Regions from separate parts of the Janthinobacterium woesei genome, predicted to be linked through region 1. Evidence: predicted binding sites of a transcription regulator. Region 1 holds the regulator's gene; each other region holds the start of a gene.
The links. Region 1 encodes sigma-54, which starts transcription at its own class of promoters, with help from an activator protein. Its sites were predicted from a motif close to TGGCANGNAANCTGCTTT; they were not measured.

Region 1 (7,091 bases):
CAAATCCGTCGCGCTCAATGTGCTGGAAGATGCCGGCTACTATTGTGTCGACAACCTGCCGCCAGCCTTGCTGCCCAGCCTAGTGCAAACCTTGCTCGACGAAGGCACGCCACAGCTAGCCGTGGCCGTCGATGCGCGCAGCGCCGAATCGCTGGCCAGCCTGCCACACAACGTGGCCCTGCTGCGCGACCAGGGGCATGACGTGAAAGTCATGTTCCTCACAGCCACCACGCATTCGCTGGTGGCGCGTTTCTCGGAAACGCGGCGCAGCCATCCCCTGTCGCACGAATTGCGGCCAAACCAGAATCCGGCCAGCCGCCGCACCCTGATCGAGTGCATTTCGGAAGAGCGCGAGCGCCTGTCGACCATCGAACAGCTGGGCCATGTGATCGATACGTCGGAACTGAGCGCCAACAAGCTGCGTGGCTGGATCAAGGAAATCATCGCCACCGAGCGCGCGCCGCTGACCCTGTTCTTCGAATCGTTCGCCTTCAAGCTGGGCGTGCCGCTCGACGCCGATTTCGTCTTCGATGTGCGGGCCTTGCCAAATCCGTATTACGACCTGGCCCTGCGGCCACTCGACGGGCGCGACGCTCCCGTGATCGCCTTTCTCGACTCACAGCCCAGTGCACTGGAACTGCTAGCCGACATCCGCGCCTTCATCGAAAAATGGTTGCCATCGTTCAAGTCCGACAACCGCAGCTACCTGACGGTGGCCCTGGGCTGCACGGGCGGCCAGCATCGCTCGGTGTACATGGCGGAACGGCTGGCGCAGTATTTCGGCGCGAACGAAAGAGTCGTCCTTCGCCACCGCGAACGCTCCTGATTAATCGAGGTGGCGCACCAGGGTGCATTCCATGCGCAGGCAATCAGCCAGGCCCAGATGCGCACCCCGCTGCAGCAATTCCAGGGTCACCGACATCATCAGCGGCGAGCGTAGGCGCATGGCCGCCACGGAACCGGCGCCGGCGCCGAAGTGGCGGTCCAGCGCCACGCGCGCCATCTCCAGCGACAGGCAATTCAAGGCTTTCGGAGGCAGGAAAGAAGTGAGAGTGACAACATACTAGCGCCTTCGCCGCCCAGATTGCGTTCCGCAGGGCGCAAAAAAGGGCGCAGTATGTATGCGCCCTTAGTTGATCACAACTGGTTGGAAGCGGCAGGCCGTTTACACGGCGGCGACTTCGTCTTCCGAGTTGTCTGGCAGATGCTTGATCGCCTCTTTACCGTGCCCTTGCACTTTGCTTTTGTACTTCATCACTTGCCGGTCCAGCTTGTCGATCAGGGTATCGATCGCGGCGTACAGGTCTTGCGACAGGCTTTCCACGTACACAGTTTTACCACTAAGGCGCAGGTTGACTTCAGCCTTTTGGCGTTTCTCTTTCTCTTTGAGGTTGTCGACGGTCAGAATCACGGCAATATCGATGACTTGATCGAAATGACGTTTCACGCGTTCCAGTTTCGTTTGTACGTATTCACGGATGGCTGGTGTCACTTCAAGATGATGTCCGCTGATGGTGAGATTCATACACACTCCTAAAGATGATCGGGTTCGTGCGGTATCCATCGTATCCGGCCCGCAGAGGAACCGAAAAAACTACAAGCACTTACGCAGACTCACTGGCGGAATTTTCAACGCTTCCCGGTATTTGGCAACAGTCCGTCGCGCAATCACCATGCCTTGTTCTCCCAGCATGTCCGCAATCTTACTGTCGGATAAAGGATTTTTAGGGTCTTCTGCTCCTGTCAGTTGCACGATCAATGCCCGTATCGCCGTCGATGACGCCTCGCCCCCCGCTTCGGTCGCGACGTGGCTACCAAAGAAATATTTCAACTCAAACATGCCATGCGGGGTCAGCATGTACTTTTGGGTTGTTACCCGCGAGATAGTACTCTCGTGTAAACCCAGTGTATCAGCTATTTCACGGAGCACAAGGGGACGCATGGCAACGGCGCCATGCGAGAAAAAATTCTTTTGTCGTTCTACTATCGCCTGCGCCACGCGCAAGATCGTGTCGAAGCGCTGGCGCATGTTCTTGATCAGCCACTTGGCTTCCTGCAACTGTGCACCCATGGCAATTTCGCCCTTGCCCTGCTTCAACAAATTGGCATACATGGCATTCACGCGCAGGCGCGGCATGACGTCGTTGTTCAGGGTCACCTGCCAGCCATTGCGGGCGCGCTTGACGACGACGTCGGGTACCACGTAATCGGACACGTCCGAGGCGAACACGGCGCCCGGATGCGGATTGCACAGGCGAATGACCGTCTGCGCCTCGCGCAAGTCTTCATCGTCGCAATCGAGGGCTTTTTTCAGCTTGTTGAAATCGCGCTGGGCAAACCAGGCCAGGTGCTTTTCCACGATGACGAGGGCCATGCGCCGCGTCACCATGGCGATGTGCGGAAAACGCTTGATTTGCAGCGCCAGGCATTCGGATGCATTGCGCGCGCCCACGCCGGACGGATCGAAACTTTGCAGCAGGGACAGCGCCGTGCGCAGCTCGTCGACGTCGATTTCCAGCTCTTCGGGCAGGCGCGCCAGGATGTCGTCAAGCGACTCTTCCAGGTAGCCATTGTCGTCGAGCGCGTCGATGATCAGCTCGACCAGCGCGCGGTCGCGCAATTCCAGCACCGTCACGCGCATCTGCTCCATCAAGTGCTCGCGCAGGGTGCAGTGGTGGGCTTCGAGTTGCGGGCGGGAATCTTCGTCGTCGGGCGCCTTGCCGCGGCTCGCTTCGCTCCAGTCGTTGTCGCCGCCCTCCATGGCAGCCGGACTATCGCCCGCCTCGCCGTCAAACGGTTCCGCTTCGGCCGCTGCGGCAGGCGCTTCCTGGCCGGGCGGTAATGGCGGCGCTTCCGCTGGCGCGGCCGTGGAACTCAAGGCGCCATCGGACAGCAGGCGCAGCGAGCGGTCGAGCGGATCGTCGAGGCGTTCGAGCAGGGGATTGTCCGTCAACAGTTGCTCAAGCTCCTGATGCAATTCTAGGGTAGATAATTGCAACAGGCGTATCGATTGCTGCAACTGCGGCGTCAGTGCCAGGTGCTGCGAAGTGCGCAGCTGCAATGATTGTTTCATTGGCTCACATGCGGAAGTGTTCGCCCAGATAGACCCGGCGTACCGACTCGTTCGCGATGATGTCGTCGGGGCGTCCCGACGCCAGCACCGAGCCCTGGTTGATGATGTAGGCACGGTCGCAAATACCCAGCGTCTCGCGTACATTATGATCGGTGATGAGCACGCCGATATTGCGCTCCTTCAAGAAACGCACGATACGCTGGATTTCGATCACGGCGATCGGGTCGACACCGGCGAATGGTTCGTCGAGCAGCACGAAACGCGGGTCGGTGGCCAGCGCGCGGGCGATTTCCACACGGCGGCGCTCGCCACCGGACAGCGACAGTGCCTGGTTCTCGCGCAGCTTTTCAATCTGCAGGTCGGCAAGCAGCTTGTCCAGACGCTCCTCGATCTCGGCCTTCGTCAAAAGGCGGCCTTCGAAGGTCTGGATTTCCAGCACGGCGCGGATATTGTCTTCCACCGTCAGCTTGCGGAACACGGACGCTTCCTGCGGCAGGTAGGACAGGCCCATCTGCGCGCGGCGGTGGATCGGCAGGCGGGAAATATCCACGCCGCTGATATCGATGGTGCCGCCATCGGACGGCACCAGGCCAACGATCATGTAGAACGAGGTGGTCTTGCCGGCGCCGTTCGGTCCCAGCAAGCCCACCACTTCGCCGCATTCGACTTGCAGCGAGACATCATGTACGACTTGCCGCTTGCCATAGGTTTTCTGCAGCCCGCGAACGATCAGGGTGCTGCCGCAACGTGTATTGTCCATTATTTCTTTCCTGGCGCGGGCGCCGCAGGCGCTTTCTCCGCTGCGGGTGCCTTGGGCTTCGGCTGGATCACCATGCGCACGCTGCCGGCGCCCGGGGTGCTGGTGCCGCTGTCCGAATTTTCCATCTTGAACACTTCATTGCGGCTGTCATACGAAATGAAGGCGCCATTGGCCACATCGGTCACTTTCGTGCCTTCCAGGCGCGTCAGCTTGGCCTTGGAAAACAATTTGACCACTTCCGTCTTGTTGTCGTACTCCACGCGCTCCGCTTCGCCCTCGACCCACAGGTCGCCGGCGCCGTCGCGCTTCTGGCGGAACGTGGCCAGCTTGCCGGGATCGGCCCAGAAGGTGATGAACTGGTAGCCCTGCGGATCTTCCGTGATCAGGGCCCGGCCCGCCTTCATGGTCAGCGTGCCCTTGACCAGCACCACGTCGCCCGTCAGGGTCTTCGTCTGCTTGATGTCGTCGACCAGGCCGCTACGCGCCGTGACGACAGCTTCCTTCTCGGAATCGGCCTTCTCGGCATGCGCCGTGCCCATCACGCCCAGCGAGCAAACGGTCGAGAATAGGGTCAACAGCAAGATGTTCTTCATAGTATGGTTTCCTTGTTTCATTCTGTCATTTTGCCGCTGCGGCCGGGCGCGTTTTCGGCGGCAGGACGATGCGCAGCGCATTCTGTACTTCCACCACGCCGGTGGCGTTATTGGCCTTCATGCCCACACCGTTGATGCGCGAGGCACCCGTCAAGATATCGACGGGCACATCCGTTTCCATGCGCTCTTCGTCCGGAAACACCGTCAGTGCTTCCGTTTTCAAGGTCAGGCTCTGTGACTTGGGACTGGCCACGCGGTCGATCACGACCTTGCGGTGCAGTTGCAGCCGGGTATTGCCCTGGTCGATATGCGCCAGTTCCGCATTCATGTTCAGCGGCGGCATGCCGGGCGTCAGCTTGCGCACGAAAGGCTGGTCGATATCGGATGAATCGTCAGCCGGGTAATGCGTGAGCTTGGTCCCCGAGACGATATAGCTGGGCTTACCCGTCAAATCCATGCGCACCAGGCTGAAATTGGTGATGAAATAATCGGGTTCGTCCAGATTCTTGCTGGCATTGATATTCTGGTTATTCTTGTTCATCACTTCGAGCAGCCAAAAGCTGCCCAGCGCGACGACGATAGCGCCCAGCACGGTAAAAATGATGCGCCAGCGATGGGCGCCTCCTGGCTTTTGCATAGTGCGACACTCTTTCAAATAGCCTGGCGGCAAGGCTCGCGCCTCACTCCAGGAACGGCGCCATGACGCGCGCATAGTTGTCCTGTGCGCGCAGCAGGAATTCACAAATCTCGCGCACCGCGCCGCGGCCACCGCCGGCCTGCGTCACATGGTGCGCAAGGCCCTGCACTTCCGCACGCCCGCCCGGCACGCTGACGGCAAAGCCGACGCGGCGCAAGATGGGCGCATCGATGACATCGTCGCCGATATAGCCGCATTGTTCTTCCGTCAAGCCCGTCAGCGCCAGCAATTCACGGAACGGCGTCAGCTTGTCGTGGCCGCCCTGATGCACATGGGTAATGCCCAGGTCTTGCGCGCGGCGCGCCGTAATGGCCGAGCGGCGCGCGCTGATGATAGCCGTTTGTACGCCCGATTCCTGCAGCAGCTTGATGCCCAGGCCATCATACACATTAAACGTTTTCATCATCTCGCCGTCGGGGCCGAAATGCAGGCTGCCGTCGGTGAGCACGCCGTCGACATCAAAAATCATCAGTTTGACCCTGGCGGCGCGCGCCAGGTTGTCCGCGATACTGTCCATCAGATTACCTTTGCTTGCGTCAGATCATGGATATGCAGGGCGCCGACCAGCTTGCCGTCGGCGTCGACCACCAGCATCTGGTTGATGCGGTACTGCTCCATTACAGCCACGGCGTCGACAGCCAGGCGCTCGGGCGCGATGCTGTGCGGATGCGCATGCATGACGTCGCGGATCGCCACCTTCGTGAAATCCTGCACACGCTCGAACATGCGGCGCAAGTCGCCATCGGTAAACACGCCCACGGGGCGGTTGTCGGCATCAACCACGGCCGTCATGCCCATGCCCTTGCGGGTCATTTCTTCGAGTGCCTGCAGCAAGCTTGCCTCCACGGCAACTTTCGGCACCTGCTCGCCGCTGCGCATGACGTCATGCACATGCGTCAGCAGGCGGCGGCCCAGGGCGCCGCCTGGATGCGAGCGGGCAAAATCTTCTTCCTTGAAGCCGCGCAAGTCGAGCAGGGCCACGGCAATCGCGTCACCCAGCGCCAGCGTAACGGTGGTGCTGGCTGTCGGCGCCAGGTTCAGCGGGCAGGCTTCTTTCTCAACGGAAATATCGAGATGCACATCGGCCAACTGGGCCAGGCTGGAGTTTGGTTTCCCCGTCATGGCGATCAGCACGCCGCCCATGCGCTTGACGACGGGCATGATGGCCATCAATTCCGACGATTCGCCGGAATACGATATGGCAATAAAAGCATCGTCCGAAGTGACCATGCCCAAGTCGCCATGGGCCGCTTCGGCCGGATGCACGAACAGGGCCGGCGTGCCGGTGGACGCCAGGGTGGCGGCAATCTTGCGCGCGATATGGCCGGACTTGCCCATGCCGGAGACCACGACTCGTCCCTTGCATTGCAGCAACATCGCCACGGCGCGGCCGACGCTGTCGTCCGTGGCCAGGCGCGCATGCAGCGCAACGATGGCGTCGGACTCGATCTGCAAGGTGGTACGGGCCAGCGCGACGGCGCGCTCGGTTGTCGCTTGCATGTCAATTCGATCAAAAGCTTTCAGCATTGTTTTTTCATGGGTTACACTCATGCCCAAAGTATAAACGAATTAGGAAAGCAAAAAACTTGCCAGTCGCAACAAACAACGATTTCCACTGAGCTCCCCGGGCAACCCATGTTTTCCTCGCTTGAACTGACCCTGATGTTACTCGGCAGCGCCGTGCTGGGCGTGGTCGCTTTCAGAATGTTGCACTTACCGCCCATGCTGGGCTACCTGGCCGTTGGCATCGTCATCGGCCCACACGCATTGGGCCTAGCGGCAGAAAACGAAGCGAGCCATACGCTGGCCGAATTCGGCGTCGTCTTCCTGATGTTTTCCATCGGGCTTGAATTTTCCCTCCCCAAGTTTCTCGCCATGCGGCGCATCGTCTTCGGCCTTGGCATGGCGCAAGTGGTCACCACCGTCGTCGCCACCGTCGTCTTTGGCTGGTTCGTCGGACGCTACCTG
Region 2 (7,091 bases), on a different contig from region 1:
TGACGCGGATTTGGCCATCCTGGATGCGCGCGCTGTCGACGACGTCGATGGAAGCGGGTACTTCCTGGCTGGGGTGAGGAATGCGGCTGCCGCTGATCACCACCGTATCCAAGAGTTGTCCGCCAGCGGGGACAACTGCCTCGGCGGCAAAAACGTGGGGGGCGAGGGTGGCGCTGCCGGCGACAAACAGGCTGGCGATGGTGTTCAAGCGGAAACGATACTGCATGCGGGTTCTCCAATGTGTATAAAAGCCTGCTTGCGCGCGTGCGCGGCACAGGTCTGCATCGTTATCAAGCAATATGCCTGCCATGTCTCCATTGGTGGGCTGAAATTATACGCCTGCCAGTGGCACGGCGTTTGCATGCAAGCATTTTCATCCGCGCTGCCAGTGCGCGCTTTTCTGTCGTTTTGCCATTGAAAAGGTGATTATGCCCAACTTCTTCCTTCGCTTGCGCGTGGCTTGCTGCCTTTTGCCAGCGCTCGCTTGCACAGCCGTCCAAGCGGCGCCATTTGCCTATGTTCCCAATGAAAAGTCAGGCACCCTGAGTGTGATCGACACGGCCACCGACCAGGTGGTACGCCAGATCGCTGCCGGCAAGCGCCCGCGCGGCATCGCCGCCGACCCCACCGGGCGGCAATTGTTTGTCACGGATGCGGCCAGCAGCGCCTTGTTGCTGATCGATAACGTGGCGGGCGCACCCGTGCGCAGCGTGGCGCTGGGCAAATCGCCTGAAGGCGTCAGTGCCTCCCTCGACGGCAGCCATGTGGCCGTGGCCGTCGAAGAAAACAATAGCGTGGCCCTGCTCGACGGCCATACGGGCGCCTTGCTCGCCGACATAAAAGTGCACGGACGCAATCCCGAACACGCCGTCTTCAGCCCGGACGGGCGCTGGCTGCTGGTCAGCGCGGAAGAGGCCGAGCAAGTCGATGTCATTGATGTCGCGCAACGCCGCCAGGTGGGTTCCGTCGCCGTGGGCTTGCGTCCGCGCGGCATCGGTTTCAGCCCCGACTCTGGCCGCGCCTATGTGGCCTGCGAGCTGGTCAACGCCGTCTACGTGATCGACATGACGCAGCGCAAGGCCATCGCCACTATTGCTGCCGGCAAGAATGCGAATGGCATCGCGGTCCACCCCAGCGGCAAGCAGGTATATGTCTCGAACGGCACGGATGGCACGGTAATGGTGATCGATACGGCCAGCAACGAGGTGACGGCCACCATTGCCGTCGGCAAGCGTCCCTGGAACATGGCTATCACACCCGACGGCGCCAAGCTGTACGTGGCCAATGGCCGCTCGAACAGCGTCTCCGTCATCGACACGGCCAGCGCGCGCAAGGTGGCCGATGTTGCCGTCGGCGAATTGCCGTGGGGCGTGGTGATTCGCTAGCTGCCCTGCAACAGGTGTTCCAGTCTGGCACACCTGTTCCATTGTGCAGCGTCAACGGGGCTGCGCGGGGGGCGCGGCAGGGGTGTCCCGGATTGGAACAGGACGCCTCCATTTTGTTCAAAACGCCAACAGGCGGCGCCATCCGTTCAGCTGGTCATGCGGGGGCGAAAGGCGTGCCGAGGTTGATGCCACGCCCTTGTAACAGCGGTAAAACCCGCTAAGTTTGTAGAGGGGAGGCGAGCTGGCACGGCATTTGCGAAAGACTGCATGTACTCACCCCATCTGTACCAGGACGTTCGACTTAACCAGCAACATTCCAATTCTACAAACCGATAGAGGACGACATGAATCTCGCAGACATCAGCAAACTGGGCGTCGCCAACCCCTTCAAACAACGTTACGATAATTACATTGGCGGCAAATTTGTTGCACCCGTTAAAGGTGAATACTTTCCTAACATTACTCCGATCACGGGCCTGCCGTTTTGCGAAATCGCCCGTTCCACGGCGGAAGACGTCGAACTGGCGCTGGACGCCGCCCACGCTGCCAAGGACGCCTGGGGCAAGACGTCGCCCGCCGAGCGCGCCAACATCCTGAACCGCATCGCCGACCGCATCGAACAGAACCTGAGCCTGATCGCCACGGCGGAAACCATCGACAACGGCAAGCCCATCCGTGAAACGATGAACGCCGACATTCCGCTGGCGATCGACCATTTCCGCTACTTTGCCGGCTGCATCCGCGCCCAGGAAGGTTCCGTTGCGCAAATCGATGCGGAAACCTATGCCTATCACTACCATGAGCCGCTGGGCGTGGTGGGCCAGATCATCCCGTGGAATTTCCCCATCCTGATGGCCGTGTGGAAACTGGCGCCCGCCCTGGCCGCCGGCAATTGCGTGGTGCTGAAACCGGCCGAGCAGACACCGGCCTCCATCATGGTGTTGATCGAGCTGATCGGCGACTTGCTGCCGCCGGGCGTGTTGAACATCATCAATGGTTTCGGCCTGGAAGCGGGCAAGCCGTTGGCATCGAGCAAGCGCATCGCCAAGATCGCTTTTACGGGCGAAACGGGCACGGGCCGTTTGATCATGGGCTACGCCGCGCAAAACCTGATTCCCGTCACGCTGGAGCTGGGCGGCAAGTCGCCGAACATTTTCTTTGAAGACGTGATGGATGCCGACGACGATTATTTTGATAAATGCCTGGAAGGCTTCACCATGTTTGCGCTGAATCAAGGCGAAGTGTGCACCTGCCCATCGCGCGTGCTGATCCAGGAATCGATCTACGAGAAATTCATGGAACGGGCGCTCAAACGCGTCGCCGCCATCAAGCAGGGCAACCCGCTCGATTCGGCCACCATGATCGGCGCACAGGCGTCGCAGGAGCAACTGGAAAAAATCCTGTCCTACCTCGACATCGGCCGCCAGGAAGGCGCCGAAGTGCTGGCCGGTGGCGAGCGCCACACGCAGGCGGGCGACCTGGAGGGCGGCTATTACGTGCGTCCGACTGTGTTCAAGGGCAACAACAAGATGCGCATCTTCCAGGAGGAAATTTTCGGGCCGGTCGTCTCCGTTACCACCTTCAAGGATGAGGCCGAAGCGCTGGCGATTGCCAACGACACCTTGTACGGACTGGGCGCCGGTTTGTGGACGCGTGACGGCTCGCGTGCCTTCCGCATGGGGCGCGCCATCCAGGCCGGCCGCGTGTGGACCAATTGCTATCACCTGTATCCGGCCCACGCCGCGTTCGGCGGCTACAAGCAATCGGGTATCGGCCGCGAAAACCACAAGATGATGCTCGACCATTACCAGCAAACGAAAAACTTGCTGGTGAGCTATAGCTCGAAAGCCCTGGGCTTCTTCTAAACCGGCAGATAGCGCCGCGCCTGCCTGGGCGCGGCGCGTAGAAAGGGATGCCATGGGTGCAGCAATTGCCAGGGTGGTCGCCACCGATGCGGCGTTGGAAATGATGGACAAGTTGCGCGAGCGTCACGGCCCGCTGATGTTTTTCCAGTCGGGCGGCTGCTGCGACGGCAGTGCGCCCATGTGCTACGCGCTGGGCGAGTTCGATGTCAGCGATACCGACATCTACCTCGGCAACCTGAATGGCACACCGTTCTACATGGGACTCGAGCAATTCGAGTACTGGGAGCATACGCAGTTGATCATCGATGTGGTCGATGGCAATGGCGGCATGTTTTCACTCGACAACGGCACGGGCAAGCGCTTCCTGACGCGTTCGCGCCTGTTCACCGATGCAGAGTGCGCTGTGCTGCATGCCCAGACGCATGAGCACGGCAGCAAAAGCCCTTGACCGGCAGCACTTGATACAAACACATACTAATAACAGAGGGAGATGATTGTGCAGAAAAAAATCATGGGGATAGTCGTCAGTTTGGGCCTGGTATCGCTGGCCTCGTTCGTGCACGCAGCGGACGCGGGCAATGTTACCAGCGCCATGCTCGACAACACGGCAAAGAATCCGTCGAGCATCTTGTCGTTTGGCATGGGCACGCAGGGCCAGCGCTATTCGCCGTTGACGCAGATCAATGACAAGACCGTGGCCAAGCTGGTGCCGGCCTGGTCATTCTCGTTTGGCGGCGAAAAGCAGCGGGGCCAGGAATCGCAGCCATTGATTCACAACGGCAAGATGTTCGTCACGGCATCGTATTCGCGCATCTTTGCCATCGATTTGAAGACGGGTGCCAAGCTGTGGAAATATGAGCACCGCTTGCCAGAGGGCATCATGCCGTGCTGCGACGTGGTCAACCGCGGCGCCGCCTTGTTCGGCAACCTGGTGATCTTCGGCACCCTCGATGCGTATCTGGTGGCGCTCGATCAAAACACGGGCAAGATCGTCTGGAAGGAAAAAGTCGATGACTACGCGGCCGGCTACTCGATGACGGCCGCGCCGCTGATCGCCGAAGGTTTGTTGCTGACTGGCGTGTCGGGCGGTGAATTCGGTATCGTGGGCCGGGTCGAGGCGCGCAATCCCATGACGGGCGAGCTGGTGTGGTCGCGCCCCACAGTGGAGGGACACATGGGCCACCGCTACGACAAGGATGGCAAGGCCAGCGACAACGGCATTTCCGGCACGGTGAACAAGACCTGGCCAGGCGACCTGTGGAAAACGGGCGGCGCCTCGACCTGGATGGGCGGCACCTACGATCCGCAAACCAAGCTGGCGTATTTCGGCACGGGCAACCCGGCACCCTGGAACAGCCATTTGCGCCCTGGCGACAACCTGTATTCCTCGTCTACCGTGGCGCTCGATGTGAAGACGGGGCAGATCAAGTGGGCCTACCAGAACACGCCCAACGATGCCTGGGATTTTGATGGCGCCAATGAATTCGTCACCTTCGACATGGATGGCAAGCGCTACGGCGGCAAGGCCGACCGCAACGGTTTCTTCTATGTGATCGACGCCAACACGGGCAAGCTGCAGAACGCCTTTCCTTTTGTTAAGAAAATCACCTGGGCCAGCAGCATCGACTTGAAGACAGGCCGGCCGAACTACATCGCCGCCGGCCGTCCTGGCGACCCGACCAAGGGAGAAGAAGGCAAGAAGGGCACGACTGTGTTTGCCGCGCCCGCTTTCCTGGGGGCAAAAAACCAGATGCCGATGGCGTACTCGCCGCAAACCAGGCTGTTTTATGTGCCTGCCAATGAATGGGGCATGGATATCTGGAATGAGCCGATCAGCTACAAGAAAGGCGGCGCTTTCCTCGGTGCAGGTTTTACCATCCGCCCCCTGTTTGACGACTACATCGGCGCCATGCGCGCCATCGATCCGAAGACGGGCAAGATCGTGTGGGAAATCAAGAACAATGCGCCGCTGTGGGGTGGCGTGATGAGTACGGCTGGCAATTTGGTGTTCTACGGCACGCCGGAAGGTTTCCTGAAAGCCGTCGACGCGAAGACGGGCAAGGAACTGTGGAAATTCCAGACCGGCTCCGGCGTCGTGGCGCCACCCGTCACCTGGCAGGATGGCGACACGCAATACGTGGCCGTCGTTTCCGGCTGGGGTGGCGCGGTCCCGCTGTGGGGTGGCGAAGTGGCGAAGAAGGTCAACTTCCTGGAGCAGGGCGGTTCCGTATGGGTCTTCAAACTGGCGTCGAAGTAACGGGGGTGTAGCGCCCGGGCTAGTGCGGATGGGCGTCTCCCAGTCCGCACGGTGCGCAAAACCTGGGCGCTTGCTTTTTGCTGACGGCCCAGGCCGTCAGTTTTTTTTGTTTACCTGTACGCGCGATCAGCATACTTGCGGTCAAAAAATGAACACTGCAAGTGACGATTGATCCGCTGCTGCACACGTTTATCAGGTTTTTTCTCTTTCTCCCTCTGTGCGGTTCTGGGCACGCTTATTGCCAAAGATTGAGCTACATCAATCACTGGTGTGCACACTAAAAACACAGAAGAAAGCGGAGAAAAAATGAATACATTGATCAAGCTGGGGAGCCTCGGTGTCATGATGATCGCAGCGATGGGACAGGCGCAAGCCGTCGATATCAAGGCCGGCGACTGGACCGTGTCGGTGGGCGGCATCGTCAACGCCTACTACACGCAAGTGTCGTGCTCTGGCGACGCCGTGGGCGGGCTGGCGCTGGGCGGCCAGGCGCTCGGTTGCGGCGGAGAAAAAGACCGCACGACGATAGGCAATGGCTTGCTGCCGAATGGCCTGATTACCTCCGCGTCGTCGCGCCTGGGCGAGTACGACGTAAAGGCCTTGATCGGCATCTATAACTCGACGGCCACCGATAGCGCCATCAGCCAGAACAGCGTGGTCGATGTGCGCCAGGCATTCTTTACGTTTGGCAATGAACACATGGGCACCTTCAAGCTGGGGCGCGACTACGGCATGTTCGGCGCGAATGCCATTCTTTCCGACATGACCTTGCTGGGTTCGGGCGCGCCCGTGCAGGCGACGCAGCGGGGCCGCGTGACCCTGGGCCATATCGGCGCCGGCTATACCTATCTGGGCAACTATGGCCAGATCATGTACAGCTCGCCAAAGTCAAGCGGTTTTGGCGTCGATGTGGCCTTGGTCAGTCCCGTTTCCGATACGCCCATCGTGGCCGGTTCGACCTATTCCTCGAAGTCGAGCCCGCAAGTGCAGGCGCAAGTAACGTATGCGCAGGAGGGCTTGAAAGGCTGGCTGGGCGTGAAGTCGCAAAAATTCACCTCGAAGACGCCAGGTGTCGATGACCTGACCATGCGCGGGATCGAGGCGGGCGGCTCATACCAGATGGGGCCGGCCGGTGTACTGCTTAATTTCCAGGGCGGAAAAGGGCTGGGAATTTTATCCGATGCAGACCAGGGCAATACCAAGTCGAAGAACTGGTTGCTGCAAGGCACATATAAAACGACGGACAAGTTGAAGCTGGGCTTGTCCTACGGCATCAGCAAAAACGACGACAACACGGCTGGCACGGGCGGCCTGAAATCGAACGCCAACCTGACCCTGGGCGCCTACTATTCGCTCAACAGCGCGATCACCCTGGTGGGCGAACTGGGGCAGACGCGCTCGAAAGGCTTTACCGGTGGTGAGGCAAAGATGAATGGCGTGTCGCTGGGCGGCATTATTTTCTTCTAATCAACGAATGCGGCGCCGGTATCTGCGGCGCCGCGCGGAGCATGGTGCATGCGGACAATGCGGTTATTCATGGCTTGCTGGCTATTCCTGTTCATTGCGGGACAGGCGTGGGCGGGC
Region 3 (7,091 bases), on a different contig from region 1:
GTACATCGTGCACGTTTCGTGTGCAGAGTCGCTCGATGCCATTACGCGGGCGCGGGCGAATGGCCAGCGCGTGTATGGCGAAGCGCTGGCGGGCCACCTGGTGATCGACGACAGCGTGTATCAGAGCGATGATTTCGATTTCGTGGCGGGTCATGTCATGAGTCCGCCGTTTCGCGGCAAGCACCATCAAGCGGCCCTGTGGCATGGTCTGCAGAGTGGCAACCTGCACACGACAGCCACCGACCACTGCACCTTTTGCGCCGAACAGAAGGCGGCGGGCAAGCAGGACTTCACGCGCATCCCGAACGGCTGCGGCGGCGTCGAGGAGCGCATGGCCGTGGTGTGGGACGCGGGCGTCAATTCGGGCATGCTGACGCCATCCGAATTCGTCAAGGTCACCTCCACCAATGCGGCACAGATCTTCAATATGTATCCGCGCAAGGGCGTCATCGCCGTGGGCAGTGATGCCGACATCGTGTTGTGGGACCCGCAAGGCACGCGCACCATTTCTGCCGCCACGCAGTTCGCCAAAGGAGGCTTCAATGTCTTCGAAGGGCGCAGCGTGCGCGGCATCCCCAGCACCACGATCGCTGCTGGCAAGGTGGTGTTCCACAAGGGCGAATTGATGGCCGTCGAGGGAGCGGGGCGCTATGTGCAGCGCCCGGCTTTCTCTGCGGTCACGGCATGAAAAAGGAGAGTGGCATGAGTGAACTGAGGATCAATGGCGAACGCCTGTGGGCGGCCCTGATGGAGCTGGCAAAAATCGGCGCCACGCCCAAGGGCGGCGTCAAGCGCCTGGCCCTGACGGACCTGGACAAGCAGGGGCGCGACCTGGTGGTGGGGTGGGGCCGCGAAGCAGGAATGAGCATCACCATCGACCAGATCGGCAATGTTTTCATGCGCCGCGACGGCACGGACAATACCTTGCCGCCCGTGATGACGGGCAGCCATATCGATACCCAGCCCACGGGCGGCAAGTTCGATGGCAATTACGGCGTGCTGGCGGGCCTGGAAGTGGTGCGCACCCTGAATGACTTGAAAATCAAGACGCAGGCACCCATCGAGGTGGCCTTCTGGACCAATGAAGAAGGCTCTCGCTTCGTGCCCGTGATGATGGGTTCCGGCGTCTTCTGCGGCGCCTTTTCCCTGGAGACTGCGTACGCGGCGAAAGACACGGAAGGCAAGACCGTAGGCGAGGAGTTGGCGCGCATCGGCTACAAAGGCGAACAGGTGCCGGGCGATCATCCCATCGGCGCCTATTTCGAGACGCATATCGAGCAGGGCCCGGTGCTGGAAGATGCGGATAAAGTCATCGGCGTGGTGCCGGCCGTGATGGGCCTGTCCTGGTATGACTGCGTGGTGACGGGCATGGAAGCGCACGCGGGACCGACGCCAATGGGACTGCGCAAGGATGCGCTGCAGGTGGCCACTGGCATCATGCAGGAAGTGGTGGCGATTGCCAACCGCTATCCGCCGTATGGGCGCGGCACGGTGGGCATGGTGCAGGTGTTTCCGAATAGCCGCAACGTGATTCCCGGCGAAGTGAAATTCAGCATCGACCTGCGCAATGTGAGCGATGAATTGCTCAACACTATGCACGGCGAAATCACGGCCTTCATTGATGCCACCCGCGACAGGACGGGACTCGGCATCACGCTAGAGCGCGTGTCCTACTACCCGCCATGCCCCTTCCACCCGGACTGCGTGGGCGCCGTGCGCAACGCCACGGAAAAGCTGGGCTACTCCGTGATGGACGTGGTCTCCGGCGCCGGCCACGACGCCATTTACGCGGCTAGATTGGCGCCGGCCGGCATGATCTTCGTGCCCTGCAAGGATGGCATCAGCCACAATGAAATCGAGGATGCCAAGCCCGAACACCTGGAAGCGGGCTGCAATGTGCTGCTGCACGCGATGCTGGAACGGGCCGTGGCCGTGTAGGCGGGGCAGTGCTATGCTGGGCGCCTCGACACAGCATGGCACTTTCGATGAGCATTCCCGATACTGATATTCGCCAGGCCGCCCTGCTTGCCATGCAGGGCGGCACCCTGCTGGCAGCCGGCGATGTGGCCGGTGCCGAGGCCAGCTTCCAGCTGGCGCTGGCGCACCATCCTGATGATGTTGTCGCCCTATCCAACCTGGCCTGGATGCGCGGGCAAACGGGTGCGCTGCAGGATGCCGAAGCGTACTACCGGCGCGCGCTGGCGCAATCACCCGATGACGTGCATCTGCTGCAAAACCTGGCTGCGCTGTTGATGCAGTGCAGGCGCTTGGCCGAGGCCGAGCGTATCAAGCGCAGGGTGCTGGCGTTGGCGCCGGAGCTGTTTTCAGCCTGGTCCAATCTGGGCGTGCTGCTGGCCTGCGCCCAGCGCGAGACAGAGGCGGAATCCTGCTACCGCCGCGCCATCGCACTCGATCATGGCTATGCAAACGCGCGCTACAACCTGGCCTATTTGCTGCTGCGCCAGGGCCGACTGACCGAAGGCTGGCAGATGCTGGAGGCGCGGCCACAACCGTCTGCGTTTGCCGACTATTTCCGCTTCCCGCGCTGGCAGGGCGAAGCGCTGGCCGGCAAGTCGCTGCTGATCTGTCCGGAGGCGGGCATGGGCGACATGCTGCTCTTTTGCCGCTATGTGCCGCTGCTCAGGCAACTGGGCGCGGCCAAGGTGAGCGTGCTGTGCCATCCACCGCTCAAGGCCCTGCTGCAAACCCTGCCCGGCATCGATCGCGTGCTGGCCATAGGCGAAGCCGTGCCGGCCGAGGGCTGGGACTATTGGGTGGCAGTGCTGAGCTTGCCGGGCCTGTGCGGCACGACCCTGGAAACGATACCGGTACCTGTGCCGTACTTGCAGGCGCAGCCGTCAGCCGCGGACGCCTGGGCCGCGCGCCTGTCGCCTGCATCGCAGCACACACCGCTGCGCGTGGGCCTGGCCTGGAAAGGCAATCCCGCGTTTGAAAACGATGGCGAGCGCTCGCTGCCATCGCTCGATGTGCTGGCGCCCTTGGGCGCCGTCGCGGGGATCCAGTTCCTCAGCCTGCAGAAGGGCGCGGGCGAGGATGAGATGTCGGCCGCGTTGTCTTTGGCGGGCGGCGCTGCGGCACTGGGCGACATGGCCGACACGGCGGCCCTGATCGCCAGCCTGGACCTGGTCATCAGCGTCGACACCGCCGTGGCGCACCTGGCTGGCGCGCTGGGCAAGCCATGCTGGGTGCTGCTGCCCGACTACCGCGCCGACTGGCGCTGGATGGCGGGGCGCAGCGACAGCCCCTGGTATCCGTCGATGCGCCTGTTCCGCCAGCCCTCGCTCGGCGGCTGGGCGCCGCTGATCGCGCACCTGGCCGGGGAATTGGAGCGCTGGCAGCGCAGCGGAGACTGAATCAAACCGGCTTGCTCTGGAAGTTGTGCAGGAAAGCCAGCAGCGCGGGCCACGACGCCATCTACGCGGCCTGTCTGGCGCCGGCCGGCATGATCTTCGTGCCCTGCAAGGATGGCATCAGCCACAATGAAATCGAAGACGCGATGCTCGAGCGCGCCGGCATCGACGGGTAACTGGCGTCGCCCGGCGGGGATTAGTCCGGCGTGGAGCTGATTTTATGGATGGACAGGTCGGCACCGTCGAATTCCTGTTCGGCGTCGAGGCGGATGCCGACGGTTTTTTTCAGCAAGCCGTAGATGACGATGCCGCCGGTGACGGCGATGCCGATGCCCAGCGCGCTGCCGATCAGTTGCGCCATGAAGGAGACGCCGCCCATGCCGCCCAGCGCCTTGCTGCCGAAGATGCCGGCCGCCAGACCGCCCCAGGTGCCGCACAGGCCGTGCAGCGGCCAGACGCCCAGCACGTCGTCGATTTTCCATTTGTTCTGTGTCCAGGTGAACATCCAGACGAAGATGGCGCCGGCGATGCCGCCGGTGATCAGGGCGCCCAGCGGGTGCATCAGGTCGGAGCCGGCGCACACCGCCACCAGACCGGCCAGCGGGCCGTTGTAGACGAAGCCCGGATCGTTTTTACCCATCAGCAGCGCCACCAGGGTGCCGCCGACCATGGCCATCAGGGAATTGACGGCGACCAGGCCGTTCATCTTGTCCAGCGTTTGCGCGCTCATGACGTTGAAGCCGAACCAGCCCACGGTGAGTATCCAGGCGCCCAGCGCGAGGAAGGGGATGTTCGATGGCGGGTGCGCGGCGATGGCGCCATCCTTGCTGTAGCGGCCGCGCCGCGCACCCAGCAGCAGCACGGCCGGCAGGGCCACCCAGCCGCCCACGGCGTGGACCACGATGGAGCCGGCAAAGTCGTGGAATTCGGCGCCGAAGACGCTGTGCAACCAGTCCTGCACGCCGAAGCGGTGGTTCCAGGCGATGCCTTCGAAGAAGGGGTAGACCAGGCCGACCAGCACGGCGGTGGCCGCCAGTTGGGGATAGAACTTGGCGCGCTCGGCGATGCCGCCGGAGATGATGGCGGGGATGGCCGCTGCGAAGGTCAGCAGGAAGAAGAATTTGACCAGTTCGTAGCCGTTCTTGGCGCTGAGGACTTCGGCGCTGGAAAAGAAGTTGGCGCCGTAGGCGATGCTGTAGCCGACGAAGAAGTAGGCGATGGTCGAGACGGCGAAGTCGACGAGGATTTTGACGAGGGCGTTGACCTGGTTTTTCTTGCGCACCGTGCCCAGTTCGAGAAAGGCGAAACCGGCGTGCATGGCCAGGATCATGATACCGCCCAGTAAGATGAAGAGGGCGTCGGCGCCATTTTTAAGTGCATCCATGCGAACTAGTTTCCCGGTAATTGTGCAGCATTGAATTAATGCTACAAACTAAAGCAAGATCCGTTCCATTTTGGTGCGAATTTGTAGTCGCTTGTTTCTTAAGGGGAAAATTTTTTGGCAACGATTCTGCCGTCCGGGGGGTGCACTGTTATTGTGCGTATTTTCGCCCTGATTTGGGGCGCGGCGGCGCTGAAAAAACGCCGCTGCCCGGCCCAAGGCGGCGGCGCCCGCGTCAGGGCCGCTCTTCGGCACAGAAGTTGCGCAGGAAGGCCAGCAGGGCTCGCGCCGCGATGTCGGCATCGTCGGCCGTCATGGTTTCCAGCGGGTTGTGGCTGATGCCGCCATTGCCGCAGCGGGTAAACAGCATGGCCACGTCGGTGATGGCGGCCATGGCCATGGCGTCGTGGCCGGCGCCCGACAGCAGCGCATATGGTTCGATGCCGACGGACGCCACGGCTTGTGCCAGTTGCGCCATCAGCCATGGCGCGCACGGCGCGGCGCGCGCCGACAGCAGCAGCTCCAGCTGATAGTCGATCTGGCGCCGGGCGCAGATGGCGGCGATGCCATCGAGAACATCGTCAACGGCCCTCTGGCGCACAGCATCGCTTGCAGCGCGGATGTCCAGGGACAGCGTGCAGGCGCCGGCGATCACGTTGACCGAACCGTTGGGCACCAGCAGTTGCCCCACCGTGCCCACCAGCGCCTCGCCCTGATTGCAGCGCTGCTCCACCAGCAGGATGATTTCGGCGGCCGCGCTGGCCGCATCGCGGCGCATTGTCATGGGTGTGGTGCCTGCGTGGCTGGCCACGCCACTCAGGCTGACCAGGTAGCGCGAGCTGCCGGCAATCGCCGTGACGATGCCCAATGGCAGGTCGCGTTCGAGCAGCACGGGGCCCTGCTCGATATGCACTTCCACGTAGCCCAGCAAGTCGGCCGGATCGCGCGCGATCGCGCCGATGGCGGTCGCCTCGTGTCCGGCAGCGGCCAGCGCCTCGCGCATGCTTGTGCCATCCGTATCAACCTGCTCCAGCAGCGAGACATCGAACTTGCCCGTGACGGCCGTGCTGCCCAGGAAGGTACTCTTGAAGCGCACGCCTTCCTCTTCGGCGAAGCCGACGATCTCGAAGTGGAACGGCAGTTTTTCGCCCCGTTCGTGCAGGTAGCGCACGACGGCAATCGGCAGCACGATGCCCAGGCGCCCGTCGTACTTGCCGCCGTTGCGCACCGTGTCGTAATGCGAGCCTGTCATCAGGGTTTTCGCACCGGGCGTGTCGGACAGATAGCGTCCGACGACATTGCCGACGGCGTCGACATGCACCTGCATGCCGGCGTCTGTCATCCAGGCAGCCAGTTGTGCAGCCGTTTTCTGGTGCGCCGGCGTCAGGTAGGCGCAGGTCAGGTTGTAATCGCTATCGCTCCAGCCGGCCAGGGTTTCCGCGTGCTGCATGATGGCCGGGCCGAAGTCCAGGCGCACGTCGAACAAGTCATTGAGGCGCAGCTCGGCGATGCGCTTGATCTGCCGCAGCGATTCGGCCAGTTCCTCGGCGCGCCGGTTTTTCAGGCGCCGTGCAAAGGTGGCCATGATGTCCTGGCGTGTCAGGCCTTCGCCCGTCGGACCCTTGACGGCGAGGATGAAGGGAAAGCCGAACTTGGCGTTGTATTCGGCATTCAGGCGCTGCAGGGTGGCAAATTCTTCGGCGCTGCACAGGTTCAGGCCGGATTTGGCTTGCTCGCGCGTCGATTCGGCTGTCAGCTGTCCCGCGATGGCGGCCTTGCCGGCCAGTTCCGGGTGGGCGCGTATCAACCCAAGCTGCTCTTCGGGCGAAGCTTGCGCCAGCACGCGCTGCAGTTCCGTCTTGAGCGCCGTCAGGCTGGCAAACGGTATGGCCATGGCGGCCCGCTGGGCGATCCAGGGCGAGTGTTCATAGATGCCATGCAGCTGCTCGATGAAGCGCGCCTGGCTGCTGGCGTTCAGGTCTGAAAGGGTAGTCATGGTTTTCCGATCATGCAAGCGGTGATGATAGCGCCCGTTCTGGCGTCCATTATATGCGCGCGCTGATAGCGCCTATCGCTGAACCAGCGCCTTGGCCGCGGCGCTGACCTGGTCGCGCAGCCATTTGTGCTCAGGCGCCTGGTGCACGCGCTGGTGCCATAGCTGGTAAAAGCGCATGGGCGGGAATTTCAAGGGCACGGTATAGGTTTTCAGCGCCAGCGTCTTCTCATAGAAGCGCATGAACTGGCGGCCCGTGGTCAATACCAGGTCGGTCTGCGTCAGCATGTAGGGGATCAGGCCGAAGTACGCTGATTCCACCACCACGTTGCGCTGCAGGTTTTGC

Region 2: a site for sigma-54 is predicted at 1,628-1,645, ahead of adh (aldehyde dehydrogenase). Genes of this name have one in related genera too.
Region 3: a site for sigma-54 is predicted at 4,806-4,823, ahead of ACQ4W6_RS05070 (ammonium transporter). Genes of this name have one in related genera too.

Annotation. Positions count from the first base shown of each region.
Region 1 is NZ_JBNYXW010000001.1:217,760-224,850, reverse strand. It holds gene rapZ (RNase adapter RapZ) at 1-826, shown strand, start outside; gene ACQ4W6_RS01040 (hypothetical protein) at 827-1,024, opposite strand; gene hpf (ribosome hibernation-promoting factor, HPF/YfiA family) at 1,166-1,525, opposite strand; gene ACQ4W6_RS01030 (RNA polymerase factor sigma-54) at 1,595-3,073, opposite strand; gene lptB (LPS export ABC transporter ATP-binding protein) at 3,078-3,833, opposite strand; gene lptA (lipopolysaccharide transport periplasmic protein LptA) at 3,833-4,426, opposite strand; gene lptC (LPS export ABC transporter periplasmic protein LptC) at 4,452-5,063, opposite strand; gene ACQ4W6_RS01010 (KdsC family phosphatase) at 5,107-5,640, opposite strand; gene ACQ4W6_RS01005 (KpsF/GutQ family sugar-phosphate isomerase) at 5,640-6,674, opposite strand; gene ACQ4W6_RS01000 (monovalent cation:proton antiporter family protein) at 6,759-7,091, shown strand, end outside.
Region 2 is NZ_JBNYXW010000032.1:5,762-12,852, reverse strand. It holds gene ACQ4W6_RS25215 (TonB-dependent receptor family protein) at 1-226, opposite strand, end outside; gene ACQ4W6_RS25210 (beta-propeller fold lactonase family protein) at 456-1,385, shown strand; gene adh (aldehyde dehydrogenase) at 1,730-3,250, shown strand; gene ACQ4W6_RS25200 (DUF779 domain-containing protein) at 3,303-3,698, shown strand; gene ACQ4W6_RS25195 (PQQ-dependent methanol/ethanol family dehydrogenase) at 3,762-5,507, shown strand; gene ACQ4W6_RS25190 (porin) at 5,814-6,974, shown strand; gene ACQ4W6_RS25185 (4Fe-4S binding protein) at 7,044-7,091, shown strand, end outside.
Region 3 is NZ_JBNYXW010000004.1:49,710-56,800, forward strand. It holds gene hydA (dihydropyrimidinase) at 1-688, shown strand, start outside; gene ACQ4W6_RS05055 (Zn-dependent hydrolase) at 703-1,938, shown strand; gene ACQ4W6_RS05060 (tetratricopeptide repeat protein) at 1,986-3,374, shown strand; partial or broken gene ACQ4W6_RS05065 (Zn-dependent hydrolase) at 3,413-3,547, shown strand; gene ACQ4W6_RS05070 (ammonium transporter) at 3,568-4,755, opposite strand; gene ACQ4W6_RS05075 (allantoate amidohydrolase) at 4,988-6,748, opposite strand; gene ACQ4W6_RS05080 (LysR family transcriptional regulator) at 6,821-7,091, opposite strand, start outside.